Regions from separate parts of the Pseudomonas viciae genome, predicted to be linked through region 1. Evidence: riboswitches for the same ligand, from Rfam matches in the RefSeq annotation. Region 1 holds a riboswitch; the other holds the start of a gene.
The links. Region 1 has a riboswitch for cobalamin ahead of cobW (cobalamin biosynthesis protein CobW). Riboswitches for the same ligand answer to the same signal wherever they lie in the genome.
Positions count from the first base shown of each region.

Region 1 (7,477 bases):
GGATCACCCCGTGGACGCCGTAGGTGTGGCGCAACCAGAAATAAAACGCCAGATAGCCGTGGGGCGGCACCAGGTCCGGGTCGTGGTAGACCCCACTCGGATCGACTTGATAACCACGGGCCGGCTGGATACCGACGAAGGTCAGGCCCAGGCGCAGGCCGGCGACCATCAGGCGCCCTTCGCGGAACATTGGGTCTTTCTCGGGCGAGCCCCAACGCTGCAGCACTGCCTGGCGATTGGCCTCGGGCAATGCGTCGAACATGGCCTGGTAAGCGTCGAGGGCCAGGCTTTGGTGACAGGGTCGCACGTCGAGGCTGTCCAGGTCGTTGCTGACCCCGCCGAGCAATTGCTGAATCAGCGCAGTACCGCTCTCAGGCAGTTCGGCCGGCAGCGGATAACCCTCGGCCTGCATGGCCCGCAGGATATTCAGCGCCGCCGCCGGGGTGTCCAGGCCGACCCCATTGCCGATTCGCCCGTCCCGGGTCGGGTAGTTGGCGAGGATCAGCGCCACGCGCTTTTCGGCGTTGGGCAGGCGCGCCAGGGTGGTCCAGCGCCGGGCCAGTTCGGCGACAAAATCCATGCGTTCGGGCACGGCCCGGTAACAGACCACATCGCTCTGGCTGCGCTCGCTGCGCCAGGCCAGGTCCTTGAAACTGATGGGCCGGCTGATGATCCGCCCGTCCAGTTCCGGCAAGGCAATGTGCATCGCCAGGTCCCGCGGGCCCAGGCCCTGCTCGCTGGCGCGCCAGCCGGGTTCGTTGTCCTGGGCGCAGATCGCCTGGATCACCGGGATGTTGCGACGAAACGGTCGCAGATGCGGCGCTTCGGGGCTGGATTGGGCGAAACCGGTGGTATTGAGGATCACCCCGGCTTCGACCTCATCCAACCAATCTTCCACCCATGCCAGGCAACCGGGCTCCTTGAGGCTGGCCACGGCAATCGGCAGTGGATTGAGCCCCGCCACTTGCAGGCGCTGGCAGAACACGTCGATGAACGCGGTGTTCGCCGCTTGCAGGTGGGAGCGATAGAACAGCACCGCCGCCACCGGTCGATCGGCCTGCCAGTCGGCTTGCCAATCGCCGAGGCTGGCGCTGGTTTTTCGAGGGTGGTAGATCGCCGTGCGCGGCAGAGTTTGCGGCTCACGCCAGGGATAATCGCGGCCGAACCATTGGCTGCCCAAGTTGTGAAACAAGTCCAGGGCATTGCCCAGCCCGCCCTGGCGCAAGAACTGCCAGAGCCGGTCGCGGCCCTCTAAAGGCACGTTGCTCAAGTCGCTGAGCTCCGGGTCCGGACGATCGTCCCCCGGCACCAGGATCAGCTTCACCCCGCGCCCGGCCAGCTCCATCAGGCGCTCGATGCCGTAGCGCCAATAGCCAATGCCACCGTGCAGCGACAACAGGATGACCTTGGCGTGCCGCAGCACGTCTTCGAAGTACAGATCCACCGAAGCGTGGTTTTGCACCTGCATCGGGTTGGCCAGGCGAAATTCCGGATAGTCGTCTGGCAACTGCTTTGCGGCTTCGGCCAGCAGCGCCAGGCTGGAGTCGCCGCTGCACAGGATCACCAGTTCGGCGGGGGTTTGTCCCAGGTCGGCAATGTTGTCATCCGACACAAAGCCGCCGGGCTGGGTCCTGAGCAGGTGCATGGCTTAGGCGCTGAGGGCGGCGCGCAACTGCGCTTCAAGCAGCCCGGCATCGAGCGCCTGGCCGATCAGCACCAGACGGGTAACCCGCGCTTCATCGGCGCCCCACTGGCGGTCGAAATGCTTGTCGAAACGCGTGCCAACACCCTGGATCAGCAGGCGCATCGGCTTGTTCGGGATCGCCGCGAAACCCTTGACCCGCAGCACGCCGTGCTGGACCACCAATTGCGTCAGCGCGTCCAGCAGCAGGCTCTCGTCGGCCTGGGGCAACTCGATGGAAATCGAATCGAAAGCGTCGTGATCGTGGTCGTCTTCATCACCGTCATGGTGATGATCGTGATGACTGTGGCGGCCGTCGATGTGTTCTTCGGAGCCAGCGCCCAGGCCGATCAACACCTCCAGTGGCAGGCGACCGCTGCTGGCTTCGATGACCTTGACCGCCGGCGGCAACTCTTCGGCCACTTCCAGGCGCACTTTCGCCAGGTCTTCCGGGCTGATCAGGTCGGCTTTGTTGAGGATCACCAGGTCGGCGCTGGCCAGTTGATCGGCGAACAGCTCGTGCAGCGGTGATTCGTGGTCCAGGTTCGGGTCGAGTTTGCGCTGGGCATCGACCTGGTCAGGGAAGGCAGCGAAGGTGCCGGCGGCCACGGCTGGGCTGTCGACCACGGTAATCACCGCATCGACAGTGCATGCGCTGCGGATTTCCGGCCATTGGAAGGCCTGGACCAGCGGCTTGGGCAAGGCCAGGCCGGAGGTTTCGATGAGGATGTGGTCGAGGTCGCCACGTCGGGCCACCAGCTCGCGCATCACCGGGAAGAACTCTTCCTGCACCGTGCAGCACAGGCAACCGTTGGCCAGTTCGTAGACGCGGCCGTTGGCTTCTTCTTCGGTGCAACCGATGGAGCACTGCTTGAGGATCTCGCCGTCGATGCCCAGCTCGCCGAACTCGTTGACGATCACCGCGATGCGGCGGCCCTGGGCGTTGTCGAGCATGTGCCGCAGCAAGGTGGTTTTACCCGAGCCGAGGAAACCGGTGACGATGGTGACGGGAAGTTTGGCCAGTGTTTTCATCCGATGCCCCTTGGCAAAGTGGCGGGCAAACGGGACGACAACCGCAGGCAAGGCATGCGCGGAAGATTTCGCCACCGGATCACCCCGCCCGGTTGTAGTGAGAATCTGTCTCGAGGCAGGTCTCCTGGCTGACGGTGGGCCAGTCATTCGACTGGCAATGACTGCGCCTTCCCGTGCGCCCGGTGAAAAAGGGCATGCACAGTGGCCTTGCAGAAACAGCACCGTTCACAGTTGCGGGGGCAGCCGCGGCTTGGACCGCGTTCCCTTCTTAGCTTCGACACGTGCCGAAGAACCTCGAAGGCGCAAGGCTACGCAGGGTGTGGGGGCGGGTCAATGTCCGCAGGTAAGTTCTGTGGTGGCCTTGCCACCGTCATCGCGAGCAAGCTCGCTCCCACGTTGGTTGCTGGCGTACATAGAAATAACGATCACCACAAGTTCCCTGTGGGAGCGAGCTTGCTCGCGATTGGGCGCGACTCGGTGCCAGCCTGAAACCCCATGCCAATTGACGCCCCGCCCTCGCCCATGCTCTCCTGTGCGCCTAGTTACGGGTGCCCTTCACAGGGTGAAACGGGAAACCGGTGAATCGTGTGCTTTACTTCAAGGCCACGTCAGTCCGGTGCTGCCCCCGCAACGGTAAGCGAGCGAAGCGTCTGAACCACTGTGTCTGTCGACATGGGAAGGTGACGCTTGCAGGCCAGGCACAAGCCCGGCCCCTCGCAAGCCCGGAGACCGGCCCATGACTCAAGCATCAACAAACCCGCGGTGGGCGGGCGCTGTTCGAACCTTGGCGGGCTTGCGCCCGGGGTTTCATTGCGCTCGAATCACCCACTGAACAAGAACAGAGGGAAGCGCCATGTCGACCATCAGCAGCACCGCCCGCACCGCCAGCAGCACCACCACCTTGAGCCAACGCCTGAGCGCTGCGATCTTCGCCTCGATCCTGGGCGCCGGCCTGGTCTATTTCGCCGGTTTCTCCCACATCGAAGCCGTACACAACGCGGCCCACGACACCCGCCACAGCGCCGCCTTCCCGTGCCATTGAGACCTGACGACATGATCAAGCGTATCGCGCAGACCGCCGGTTTCAGCGGCTTGCTGGCCGCCCTGCTGCTGACCCTCCTGCAAAGTTTCTGGGTGTCGCCGCTGATTCTGCAAGCCGAAACCTATGAGAAAGCCCCGGCCGCCGAGGTTCATGAGCACGCCAATGGAGCCGCTCACACCCATGATGCCGAGGCCTGGGAACCGGAGGATGGCTGGCAGCGCGTGCTGTCTACCACCGGCGGTAACCTGGTGGTGGCGGTGGGTTTCGCCCTGATGCTGGCGGGCCTGTACACCTTGCGCGCACCGACTCGCACCTCCCAGGGCCTGCTTTGGGGCCTGGCCGGTTATGCCACTTTCGTTCTGGCGCCGACCCTCGGCCTGCCACCGGAACTGCCCGGCACCGCAGCAGCCGACCTGGCCCAGCGGCAGATGTGGTGGATTGGCACCGCAGCGTCCACGGCGGTGGGCATCGCCCTGATCGCCTTCGGCAGACATTGGCTGCTCAAGCTGCTGGGCGTGGCGACGTTGCTGGTGCCTCATGTCATCGGCGCACCGCAGCCGGAAGTTCACTCGATGCTGGCGCCCGAAGCGCTGGAAAGCCAATTCAAGATCGCCTCGCAAGTGACCAACGTCGCGTTCTGGCTGGCCCTCGGCCTGATCAGCGCCTGGCTGTTTCGCCGTGACGGTCAAGCCCAGCACGACGCATGAACAGCGGGCCGATCCTGGTGGTCGGCCTCGGCTGCCAGCGCGGCTGCCTGGCCAGCACGTTACGGGCATTGCTCGATCAGGCGTTGCTGGCCCACGGTATTGCGCTTGATCAGGTGCGGGCCCTGGCCAGTATCGACCTCAAGCGTGACGAACCGGGCCTGCTGGAACTGGCCGAACAACTGGCGCTGCCGCTGACTTGCTTCAGCGCCGAGCAGTTGGCCGATTATCGGGAGCGGCTCAGTCACCGCTCCGAGATCGCTTTCGAACGCACGGGTTGCTACGGCGTCGCCGAAAGTGCCGCCCTGGCCCTGGCCGACAAGCTGGGCACGACGCCTGCAACGCTGCTGATTCCTCGCCTGAGCGGTCCCATGAGCACCTTGGCATTGGCGCTCGCCTTGTAAATCCCGATAATCCGCACTCAGGATCATGAGCGATCTTCATCTGGGCGACGCTCACCCATCTTTCACAGGAGCCGGTCATGACCGTTTACTTCATCGGCGCCGGCCCCGGCGACCCGGAACTCATCACCGTCAAAGGCCAGCGGCTGATCCGCAGTTGCGCGGTGATCATCTACGCCGGCTCTCTGGTGCCGACGGCCGTGCTTGAGGGCCATCACGCCGAACAGGTGATCAACAGCGCCGAGCTGCACCTGGAACAAATCATCGAGCTGATCAAAACCGCACACCACAAAGGCCAGGACGTGGCCCGGGTACACTCCGGCGACCCAAGCCTGTACGGCGCCATCGGCGAGCAGATTCGTTGCCTGCGGGAATTGGAGATCCCGTTCGAGATCATTCCGGGCGTGACCGCAACCTCAGCCTGCGCCGCCCTGCTGGGTGCGGAACTAACCTTGCCGGACGTGTCCCAAAGCGTGATTCTCACCCGTTACGCAGACAAAACCGCGATGCCTGCGGGTGAGGAACTGAGCAGCCTGGCACAGCACGGGGCGACCATGGCGATTCACCTGGGGGTCAATCATCTGGAGAAAATCATCAGCGAACTGCTGCCCCATTACGGCGCGGATTGCCCGATCGCCGTGATTCACCGGGCCACCTGGCCGGATCAGGATTGGGTCGTGGGCACCCTGGCCGATATCGCCGCCAAGGTACAGGCCAAGGGCTTTCGCCGAACGGCGCTGATTCTGGTGGGGCGTGTGCTGGGTAATGATGTGTTCAGCGAATCGTCGCTGTATCGCGCCGGGCATGCGCATCTCTACAGGCCCTGACTCAATCAGCGAGAGCCAACCGGGATCCCCTGTGGGAGCGAGCTTGCTCGCGATAGCGGTGGATCAGCCAGCGGTGATGTTGAATGTGCCGACGCCTTCGCGAGCAAGCTCGCTCCCACAGGGATTGGCGGCGGTCGGATCTGCGCCCATAAAAAACGGTGCTCACGGGCACCGTTTCTTATATCCGCAGCGAACACCTATCAGTAGTAGGCGTTTTCTTTCTGCGTGTGGTCGGTCACGTCGCGCACGCCCTTGAGCTCCGGAATGCGTTCGAGCAAGGTGCGCTCGATGCCTTCCCTAAGGGTCACGTCAGCCTGGCCGCAGCCCTGGCAGCCGCCGCCGAACTGGAGCACGGCGATGCCGTCTTCCACTACGTCGATCAGCGAAACCTGGCCGCCGTGGCTGGCCAGCCCCGGGTTGATTTCGGTTTGCAGGTAGTAATTGATGCGCTCGTTGACCGGGCTGTCGGCGTTGACCATCGGCACCTTGGCGTTCGGCGCCTTGATGGTCAGTTGGCCGCCCATGCGGTCGGTGGCGTAGTCGACCACTGCATCGTCCAGGAACGCTTCGCTGAACGAGTCGATGTAGGCGGTGAAGCTCTTGAGCCCCAGCGCGGTGTCTTCGGGTTTTTCTTCCCCCGGCTTGCAGTAGGCAATGCACGTCTCAGCGTACTGGGTGCCGGGCTGGGTGATGAAGACGCGGATCCCGATACCCGGGGTGTTCTGCTTGGACAGCAGATCAGCCAGGTAATCGTGGGCGGCGTCGGTAATCGTAATAGCGGTCATGGGAACTCCTCGCAGGCTTGCCGGCAGTTTACGCCAATCATCGCGCCGGACAAAGTCCCAGTATTTTTGTCGGGAAAGCAACCGACGGTGGGCTCCTCACCGCCGGGCATGTCGATCAGAGGTTCTGGTAGCGATTCATGTCCAGCACACCGGCCTCCAGGGGCTCGGTCTCGCGGATGTACTGGCTCAAGTCGTGGAAGTATTCCCAGAACTGCGGGTGGCTGCGACGAATCCCCCAGCGCTCGACGATCCGCTCGAAAGCCTGGGCATCCGAGGCACGCTCCATTGCATCGACAAACGCTGGCACTTGCTCGGCCGGGATGTTGAAGATGAAGTTCGGGTAGCTACTGAGCAAGCCCGGGTACACCGTCAACGTATCGAGCCCCGGCTGGTAGCGCAGTTCCTCCCCCAACAGAAACGCCACGTTACTGTGGGCCCGGTTGCGCAGCAGGCTGTAGACCTCACGCTGACCGCTGGCGGTTTCGATTCGCAGCATGGTCGCTTCGGGCAACTGATTGATCACGCTGAGCCCCGCCGCCGGGCGCGACACCAGCCGACTGAGAGCCTGTTCGGCGTTCTGCAAGGTCGGGTCGATATTGGGCCGTGAACAGTAAGCCCCTTCACAGCGGTTGATTGGATCGGGGCGCGCGTTCAGTTCGCCATAACGGGCCAGCAATTGCTGGGCGAAATCGCGCTTGGGGTCGTGTTCGTCCAGCTTGAGCGCGGTCGGCTTGTCATCGTCGATGGACTCGTAATCGAGCCACATCTTGAATTTGCCACCGGCCTGATACCAATCGTCGAGATAACCTTCCCGGGAGTCAGCCGGCATCAGGCGCAGGAAATTCTGCTCCGCGCCATTGCGTATCAAGTCGAAGTACAGCCGGGTCTGGGCCTGATGGGAGACGTTGCCGAACACGTCGAAATTCACCGCCAACTGGTAATAGGTGCGCTCCAGCAACGGAAAGTCGAACAACCACATCGTCTGCGGCACTTCGCCGATCAAGC
Region 1 is NZ_CP035088.1:2,301,589-2,309,065, reverse strand. Features, by position in the region: gene cobN (cobaltochelatase subunit CobN) at 1-1,645, opposite strand, end outside; gene cobW (cobalamin biosynthesis protein CobW) at 1,649-2,713, opposite strand; cobalamin riboswitch at 2,811-3,025, opposite strand; cobalamin riboswitch at 3,243-3,465, shown strand; gene EPZ47_RS10580 (CbtB domain-containing protein) at 3,567-3,755, shown strand; gene EPZ47_RS10575 (CbtA family protein) at 3,767-4,462, shown strand; gene EPZ47_RS10570 (cobalamin biosynthesis protein) at 4,459-4,863, shown strand; gene cobM (precorrin-4 C(11)-methyltransferase) at 4,941-5,687, shown strand; gene nfuA (Fe-S biogenesis protein NfuA) at 5,888-6,472, opposite strand; gene EPZ47_RS10550 (fatty acid cis/trans isomerase) at 6,588-7,477, opposite strand, start outside.

Region 2 (7,477 bases), 2.8 Mb from region 1:
GAACCGGCCACTGGCAGCACATTCAACGCACCGTAGTAGTCGCAGGCAGCCTGCTCCAAACCATCATCGGTTTCCGGCAGGCGCGCCCAGGCTCGCAGGGGAATCGCCGGGACGTCGAATGGCCAAGGCGCCAGGCCGCTGGACAAGTCGAGCCAGTCGGCCTCGGCAATCCCGTATTGCCGGGCCGCGTTGCGCAGGCGTCCACCGTGCTCAAGCATAAAACTCAGCTCCCAGGCAGAGAATCAGCAACCACAACCATACCCCGCGCTGGACCAATTGCCAGCCGCGATCAATGGAATCGGCACTCGCCGGCACGCCCTCGCCCAGCGGTGGACGTTGGTGCAGTTCGCCGTGATACACCGCCGCGCCGCCCAGCTCGACGCCCAATGCGCCAGCACCGGCGGCCATCACCGGCCCGGCATTGGGGCTGTCCCAGGTCGGGCCCTGGCTGCGCCAGCATTTGAGCGCCAGGCGAGTTTGGCCGAGCACGGCGTAGGTCAACGCCACCAGGCGCGCCGGAATGTAGTTGAGCACGTCGTCGATTTTCGCCGCAGCCCAGCCGAAACGCTCGAAGCGTTCGTTGCGATAGCCCCACATGGCGTCGAGGGTATTGCTCAGCCGGTAGAGCACCACGCCGGGCGCACCGGCCACGGCGAACCAGAACAGCGCGGCAAACACCGCGTCGCTGCCGTTTTCCAGCACTGACTCGGTGGCGGCGCGGGCCACGGCGGTTTCATCCAGTTCAGCGGTTTCGCGGCTGACCAGATAGCCAACACGCTTGCGCGCCTCGTCCAGATCGCCACCGCGCAACGCCCGGGCCACCGGCTCGACATGTTCACCGAGGCTGCGCAGGCCGAGGGCGCAATACAACGCGAGGATTTCCACCAGCCAGCCCACCATCGGTGCCCAGGACAGGGCTGTGACCAGCAAGGTCAATGGCACCACAGCGATGATCCACGCCGTCACCCCGTGGCTGCGCCAGCCACGGCCGCCGGAATTGAAGCGTTGTTCGATACGGTCGGCAAAGCCGCCGAATGCCACCAGCGGATGCCAGCGCCGGGGCTCGCCCAACAGCGCATCCAGCGCCACCGCGGCGGCACTGAGCAACGCCACACTCATGGGCTCACTCCCCAATGGTTTTCATACAGCAGTTCATTCAGCGAACGCGGTTGCGCCCAGCCTTCCAGGGCGAGCATCGGCGCCGGGTAAAAAGCCTCGACCGGGCCCAGGCAGAGGATCGCCAGTGGCTTGGCACCGTCGGGCAGGCCCAGCAAGTCGGCCAAAGCCTGGGGTTCGAACAACGACACCCAGCCCATCCCCAACCCTTCGGCGCGGGAAGCCAGCCAGAGGTTCTGGATCGCGCAGGACAGCGAAGCCAGGTCCATTTCCGGCAAGGTCCGGCGACCGAAGATGTGCCGCTCGCGATCCTCCATCAACGCCGCCACCAGCACCTCGGCGCAATCGTTGATGCCTTCGACCTTGAGCTTCATGAAGTCATCGCTGCGCTCGCCCAGGGCCTCGGCGGTGCGGATGCGCTCCTGCTCCACCAGTTGGCGGATCTGCCCGCGCAAGGCGCGGTCGCTGATGCGGATGAACCGCCAGGGTTGCATCAGGCCGACGCTGGGGGCCTGGTGCGCGGCTTCCAGCAGGCGGCGCAGCAAGGCCGGTTCGACCGTGCCGCCAGTGAAGTGGCGCATGTCACGGCGTTCGGCGATGGCGCGATAAATGGCGTCGCGTTCGGCCTGGGAGAAAGCGGTGTCTGTCATGGCCTCTTCGCGAGCAAGCTCGCTCCCACACTGGCTGGCGCTGCACTTGAGATCACACAATCCCCTGTGGGAGCGGGCTTGCTCGCGAAGGCGGCCTCAAGGTCAGGTGCAAACAGCCCGGCAATCGCCCGCGGATTCGACGGAAAATAGAAATGCACATAAGAAGCCGTCATCCGCCCCTGCCGGAACACCGCCTCCGCCCCTCGCCCGCCATTGGGGCTATGCCCACGGGCTATCGGTTCAAGTTCAGTGCTAGTCAGGGAATGATGATAGGTATGCCCACGCAAGGCACCTTCCGGCAACTCCACCGCTTGCAACGCCAGGGCCGCCAGACGCTTTTGCATCTGCGCATCACCAGCGAGCAAACCCAACAGTTCGGCGCGGGTGCCGTCGACGTCAGTCAATGAATCGAGCAGATACAGCATGCCACCGCATTCGGCGAGCAACGGCTTGCCGGCAGCATGGTGAGCCCGGATTGCCGCCAGCATCGGCGCGTTCCGGGCCAACGCAACGTGGTGCAATTCCGGATAACCGCCGGGTAGATAGAGGCTGTCCGCCTCGGGCAGTTGGGTGTCATGGATCGGCGAAAAGAAGCTCAATTGCGCGCCCATGGCCCGCAGCAGATCGAGGCTCGCGCCGTAGGTGAAGGCAAACGCTTCGTCCCGGGCCACGGCGATACGCACACCGTCGAGCCACGGCTGCGGGGTAATCAGCTCAGGCGCGGCGAACGCCACCGCCGGCGGCAGCGCCACTTCACAACTGCCGGCCAAGGCCTCGGCTGCCGCGTCGAGGCGCAGGTCGAGGTCATTCAATTCGCTGGCCTGGACCAACCCTAGATGACGGCTGGGTAATTCGATACCGGTTTCCCGGGACAGCGCGCCGTACCAACGCAGACCTTCGGTCAGGCTGCCTTCAAGCAATTGCGCGTGGCGCAAGGTGCCGACGCGGTTGGCCAAGACCCCGGCAAACGGCAAGTCCGGCTGATAACGCGCCAGGCCCAAGGCCAGGGCGCCGAAGGTCTGGGCCATGGCCGTGCCGTCGATCACCGCCAGCACCGGCACGCCAAAATGCCGCGCCAGATCGGCGCTGGACGGCGTGCCGTCGAACAACCCCATCACCCCTTCAATCAGGATAAGGTCCGCCTCGGCGGCGGCTTCCCACAACAGCCGGCGGCTTTCCTGCTCGCCGACCATCCACATGTCCAATTGATAGACCGGCGCACCGCTGGCCCGTTCGAGGATCATCGGGTCGAGGAAGTCCGGACCGCATTTGAAGACGCGCACCTTGCGTCCCTGGTTGCGATGCAAGCGCGCCAGGGCGGCGGTGACGGTGGTCTTGCCCTGCCCCGAGGCCGGGGCGGCGATCAGCACCGCCGGGCAGTGGCGAGCATCACTCACAGTTCGACGCCTTTCTGCGCCTTGATGCCGGCCTGGAACGCGTGCTTGATCATGCCCATTTCAGTGACGGTATCGGCCAGCTCGATCATCTCCGGCTTGGCGCCACGCCCGGTCACCACCACATGCTGCATCGGTGGACGGGCTTGCAGATCGCTCAACACCTGATCGAGGTCGAGGTAGCCGTGCTTGAGGGCGATGTTCAGTTCATCGAGCACCACCAGGCCAATGGACGGATCGCTGAGCAATTGCCGCGATACAGCCCAGGCGGCTTCGGCGGCGGCGATGTCGCGCTGGCGATCCTGGGTTTCCCAAGTGAAGCCTTCGCCCATGACGTGAAAGCGCACCTGCTCCGGGAAGCGGCGGAAAAACAGCTCCTCACCGGTGCTGCTGCGGCCCTTGATGAACTGCACCACGCCGCATTGCATGCCGTGCCCCATGGACCGCGCCAGCATGCCGAACGCCGAGCTGCTCTTGCCCTTGCCGTTGCCGGTCAGCACCAGCAGCAGGCCGCATTCGTTCGGCGAGTTGGCGATGCGCTCGTCGATCACGGCTTTTTTGCGCAGCATGCGCGCCAGGTGGCGTTCGTCGCGATCAGATGCATTGCTGGTAGGGGAGTCGGTCATGGGGAAGCCTCCGTTGGGGACTGGATAACGGCGGGCGGGCACAAGAAAAGACGGCAACAAGCCTGGCATCGCCCACCGTGATGCCGTTGGATGAATCAGGCCGGTCTCCGGGCTCATGAGCGGCGCAATGCCGGTCTGTGCGCCTTCCCATGTCTGCGACACAGTGGCTTAAGCACAGCGTTGACTCATTTACCGTTGCGGGGGCAGCGCCGGGTTCGTGTGCACTCACCGGCTTCCCTGTTTCACTCTGTCGATCGCAATCACAGAGCACCTGAAACAAGCGGCGAAGGTTAGAGGGTTGGGGGTGGAGCGTCAATTAAAGCCGCCTGTCGGGGCAAGCATTGGCGCCCATCAATAAAGTGACGCCAATCTTGTGTGATCCTGCAGCAAGTGATATCAAAGCGACACTACGACCCGATATCACAAAAACAAGAGGGCAAAGCATGCAAGGGATGATCATCAGCAATCCAAAACTGGAATTCCTGCGCCCGGTGCTGGAACGTTGGTTTGACTGCATCGATCGCTACAATGCCGTGCGCGGTGATAACGACACGCCTTACTGGTTCGATGAAAAAGCCAACCTCGGCTTGCTGTCGGCTGCCGCCTGGATGGCCGAGATGGTCACACTGCAAAGCACCCCGACCCGCAAGCAGAATGAAGAAGGCGAACGCAACGTCAGCGCCGATTTGTTCATCGCCAGCACCGACGAACGCGCCTTCATCCAGGCCACCCAACGCTGGCCCAAGGTCAACAACCTGAACCTGACCCAACCCCTGTCGGAGGCCGCCAGCGATGCCAAACGCATCAGCTATTCCAGCGACCTGAAGCTGGGCTGCCTGTTCGTCGCCCCGCAAAAAGCCCAGCAGAGTGCCACGCCCGAAGAATTGCAGGACATGATCGACGACTTGCAGAAGGAGAACACCTGCGCCGTGGCCTGGTATTTCCCTTACGCCTACCGCAAGTTGCGCAACGAGGCCGGTCACTACCATCCTGGCATTGCGGTGCTGTTCAAACAGGCCCACGGCTGACTCAATCCACGCTAGAACTGTGGGAGCTCGCTCCCACAGGTGGGCTTACCTGCTGACACGCGCCTGCAGTTGAACCATCGCCTGTCTACGCTTCTCTATGAATAACTACATGCATTCATAGGGAAGCCAGCATGCTCAAGCCACCGCACCTTCTGATCGTCGCCCTTGCCGCCGGGCTTGTCGCTTGTGGCGAGTCTTCCACCTTGCAAGTGTCCGACGGCACCGGTCCTGCGCCGAAGCTGCCCGAACCGAACAAGACCCTGGTCCCGACCGTCAACATCGCCGAAGCGATCGGCTGGCCGGAAGGTGCCAAGCCCACCCCAGCCGAGGGCCTGCAAGTGGGCGCCTTCGCCGAAGGCCTGGACCATCCACGCTGGCTCTACGTTCTGCCCAACGGCGATGTGCTGGTGGCCGAAACCAACGCCCCGCCCAAGCCGGATGATGCCAAGGGCATCCGTGGCTGGGTGATGAAGAAAGTCATGGGCCGCGCCGGTGCCGGCGTGCCCAGCCCCAACCGCATCACGCTGCTGCGCGACACCAATCACGACGGCGTCGCTGAAACCCGAACGGTGTTCCTGGAGAACCTCAACTCGCCGTTTGGCATGACCCTCGTGGGCAATGACCTGTACGTGGCCGACACCGACCGGCTGATCCGCTTCCCTTACAAGGAGGGGGACACGCAAATCAAGGCGCAGCCGACCAAGGTCGTCGATTTGCCGGGCGGCACGCTGAACCATCACTGGACCAAAAACGTCATCGCCAGCCGCGACGGCAGCAAGCTGTACGTCACCACCGGCTCCAACAGCAACGTCGCGGAAAATGGCATGGAGGCTGAAGAAGGCCGCGCCGCCATCTGGGAAGTGGACCGCGCCAGCGGTCATCACCGCATCTTCGCCTCGGGCCTGCGCAACCCCAACGGCCTGGCCTGGGAGCCCCGCAGTGGGGCGCTGTGGACGGCAGTGAACGAGCGGGACGAGCTCGGCAGCGACCTGGTGCCGGACTACATCACGTCGGTCAAGGACGGCGCGTTCTATGGCTGGCCCTACAGCTATTACGGGCAGCATGTCGATGTCCGCGTCGAACCGCAGAACCCGGCGCTGGTGGCCAAGGCCATCGCCCCGGACTACGCCGTCGGCCCCCACACCGCCTCACTGGGCCTGACTTTCGCCGAAGGCAGCGCCTTACCCGCGCCGTTTACCGAAGGCGCGTTCATCGGGCAGCACGGCTCATGGAACCGCAAGCCCCACAGTGGTTATAAAGTGATTTTCGTACCGTTCAACGGCGGCAAACCGGTGGGCCAGCCCGTGGATGTATTGACCGGGTTCCTGAACGCCGACGAAAAAGCCCAGGGCCGGCCGGTAGGCGTGGTGATCGATAAACAGGGCGGGTTGTTGGTGGCCGATGATGTGGGGAACAAGATTTGGCGGGTGTCGACTAAATGACCTACCGAAAAAGCTGAGCAGACACTGAAACTTGTGGCGAGGGAGCTTGCTCCCTCGCCACAAGGGTTTTCTAGCGGCGCATATATTTAATGGTCAGGGATTACGCGCCAGATGCTCCGGCTGCAACACCCGCTTGGCGCTCAGATAGGCTTTCTGCCAATAGGCCTTGGACAGGCTGTCGAGCTTGACCGTACCGCCGGTGGCCGGCGCATGGACAAAGCGGCCCTCCCCGACATAGATCCCGGCATGACTGACCTGGGAGCCGCCGTTGGTGGCGAAGAAGATCAGATCACCCGTTTGCAAGGCCTCCTTGCCAACGCTCGGGGCGCGCATGCCGATCATTTCGCGGGTGGAACGCGGCAAGGAAATGCCGGCGGCGTCACGGTAGACGTAGCCAATCAGGCCACTGCAATCAAAACCCGAGTCCGGTGTATTTCCGCCCCAGCGATACGGCGTGCCCACCAACCCCAAGGCACGGAAGAGCACATCTTCGGCGGCCGGGGAAAAGGCTTGCGAGGGCGCAAAGACTACCGGAGCCCGTACCGGCGCGGGTGGCGGTGGTGTACGGCTGGCACAGGCGCTGAGCAGCGCGGCGAGACAGATGAGAGCGAGGCGGGCCGACGTCGACATATGCAGAACAATCCTGATCTGGATGCGGCTTTTCTGCCGTGGGCATGAAAACAAATCCGCCTGCGTAGTACGCAGGCGGATTGCCATCAATCAATGATCAAGGATTCTAGCGACTATGCGGCAAACTTCAAGTAAGACTTTAAGTTTGCCTTACAAACTGTGTGCTTACTTGCGAGCAGTGATCACAGTCGGTGCCATGGCGAGGGCACGCTTGGCTTCGATGAAGGTCTTGTTCCAGTAGCTGTCGCCCAGGCTGTCGATGCGCACGCCACCGCTGCGGCGGCTGCTGGAATGGATGAACTGGTTGTCACCCAGGTAGATCCCGGCGTGACTGACGCGACCACGACGACCGTTGGTGCTGAAGAACAGCAGGTCACCGGGCTCCAGTTGATTGCGAGCTACCAACGGGGCGTTCACGTTGATCATTTCGCGAGTGGAGCGCGGCAGGTTCATGCCGGCCTCTTCGCGGAACAGGTAACCGATGAAACCGCTGCAATCGAAGCCGGCTTCAGAGGTACCGCCAAAACGGTAGCGGGTACCGATCAACGACATGCCACGTTCCAGGATGCTGTCGGCCAGCACTGGAAGTTG
Region 2 is NZ_CP035088.1:5,099,747-5,107,223, forward strand. Features, by position in the region: gene cobD (threonine-phosphate decarboxylase CobD) at 1-218, opposite strand, end outside; gene cbiB (adenosylcobinamide-phosphate synthase CbiB) at 211-1,119, opposite strand; gene bluB (5,6-dimethylbenzimidazole synthase) at 1,116-1,766, opposite strand; gene EPZ47_RS22490 (cobyrinic acid a,c-diamide synthase CobB) at 1,763-3,163, opposite strand; gene cobO (cob(I)yrinic acid a,c-diamide adenosyltransferase) at 3,160-3,786, opposite strand; cobalamin riboswitch at 3,868-4,076, opposite strand; gene EPZ47_RS22500 (hypothetical protein) at 4,230-4,814, shown strand; gene EPZ47_RS22505 (PQQ-dependent sugar dehydrogenase) at 4,946-6,256, shown strand; gene EPZ47_RS22510 (C40 family peptidase) at 6,350-6,886, opposite strand; gene EPZ47_RS22515 (C40 family peptidase) at 7,052-7,477, opposite strand, start outside.
Region 2: linked by a shared signal. The riboswitch ahead of cobO (cob(I)yrinic acid a,c-diamide adenosyltransferase) and the one ahead of cobW (cobalamin biosynthesis protein CobW) in region 1 are both predicted to bind cobalamin.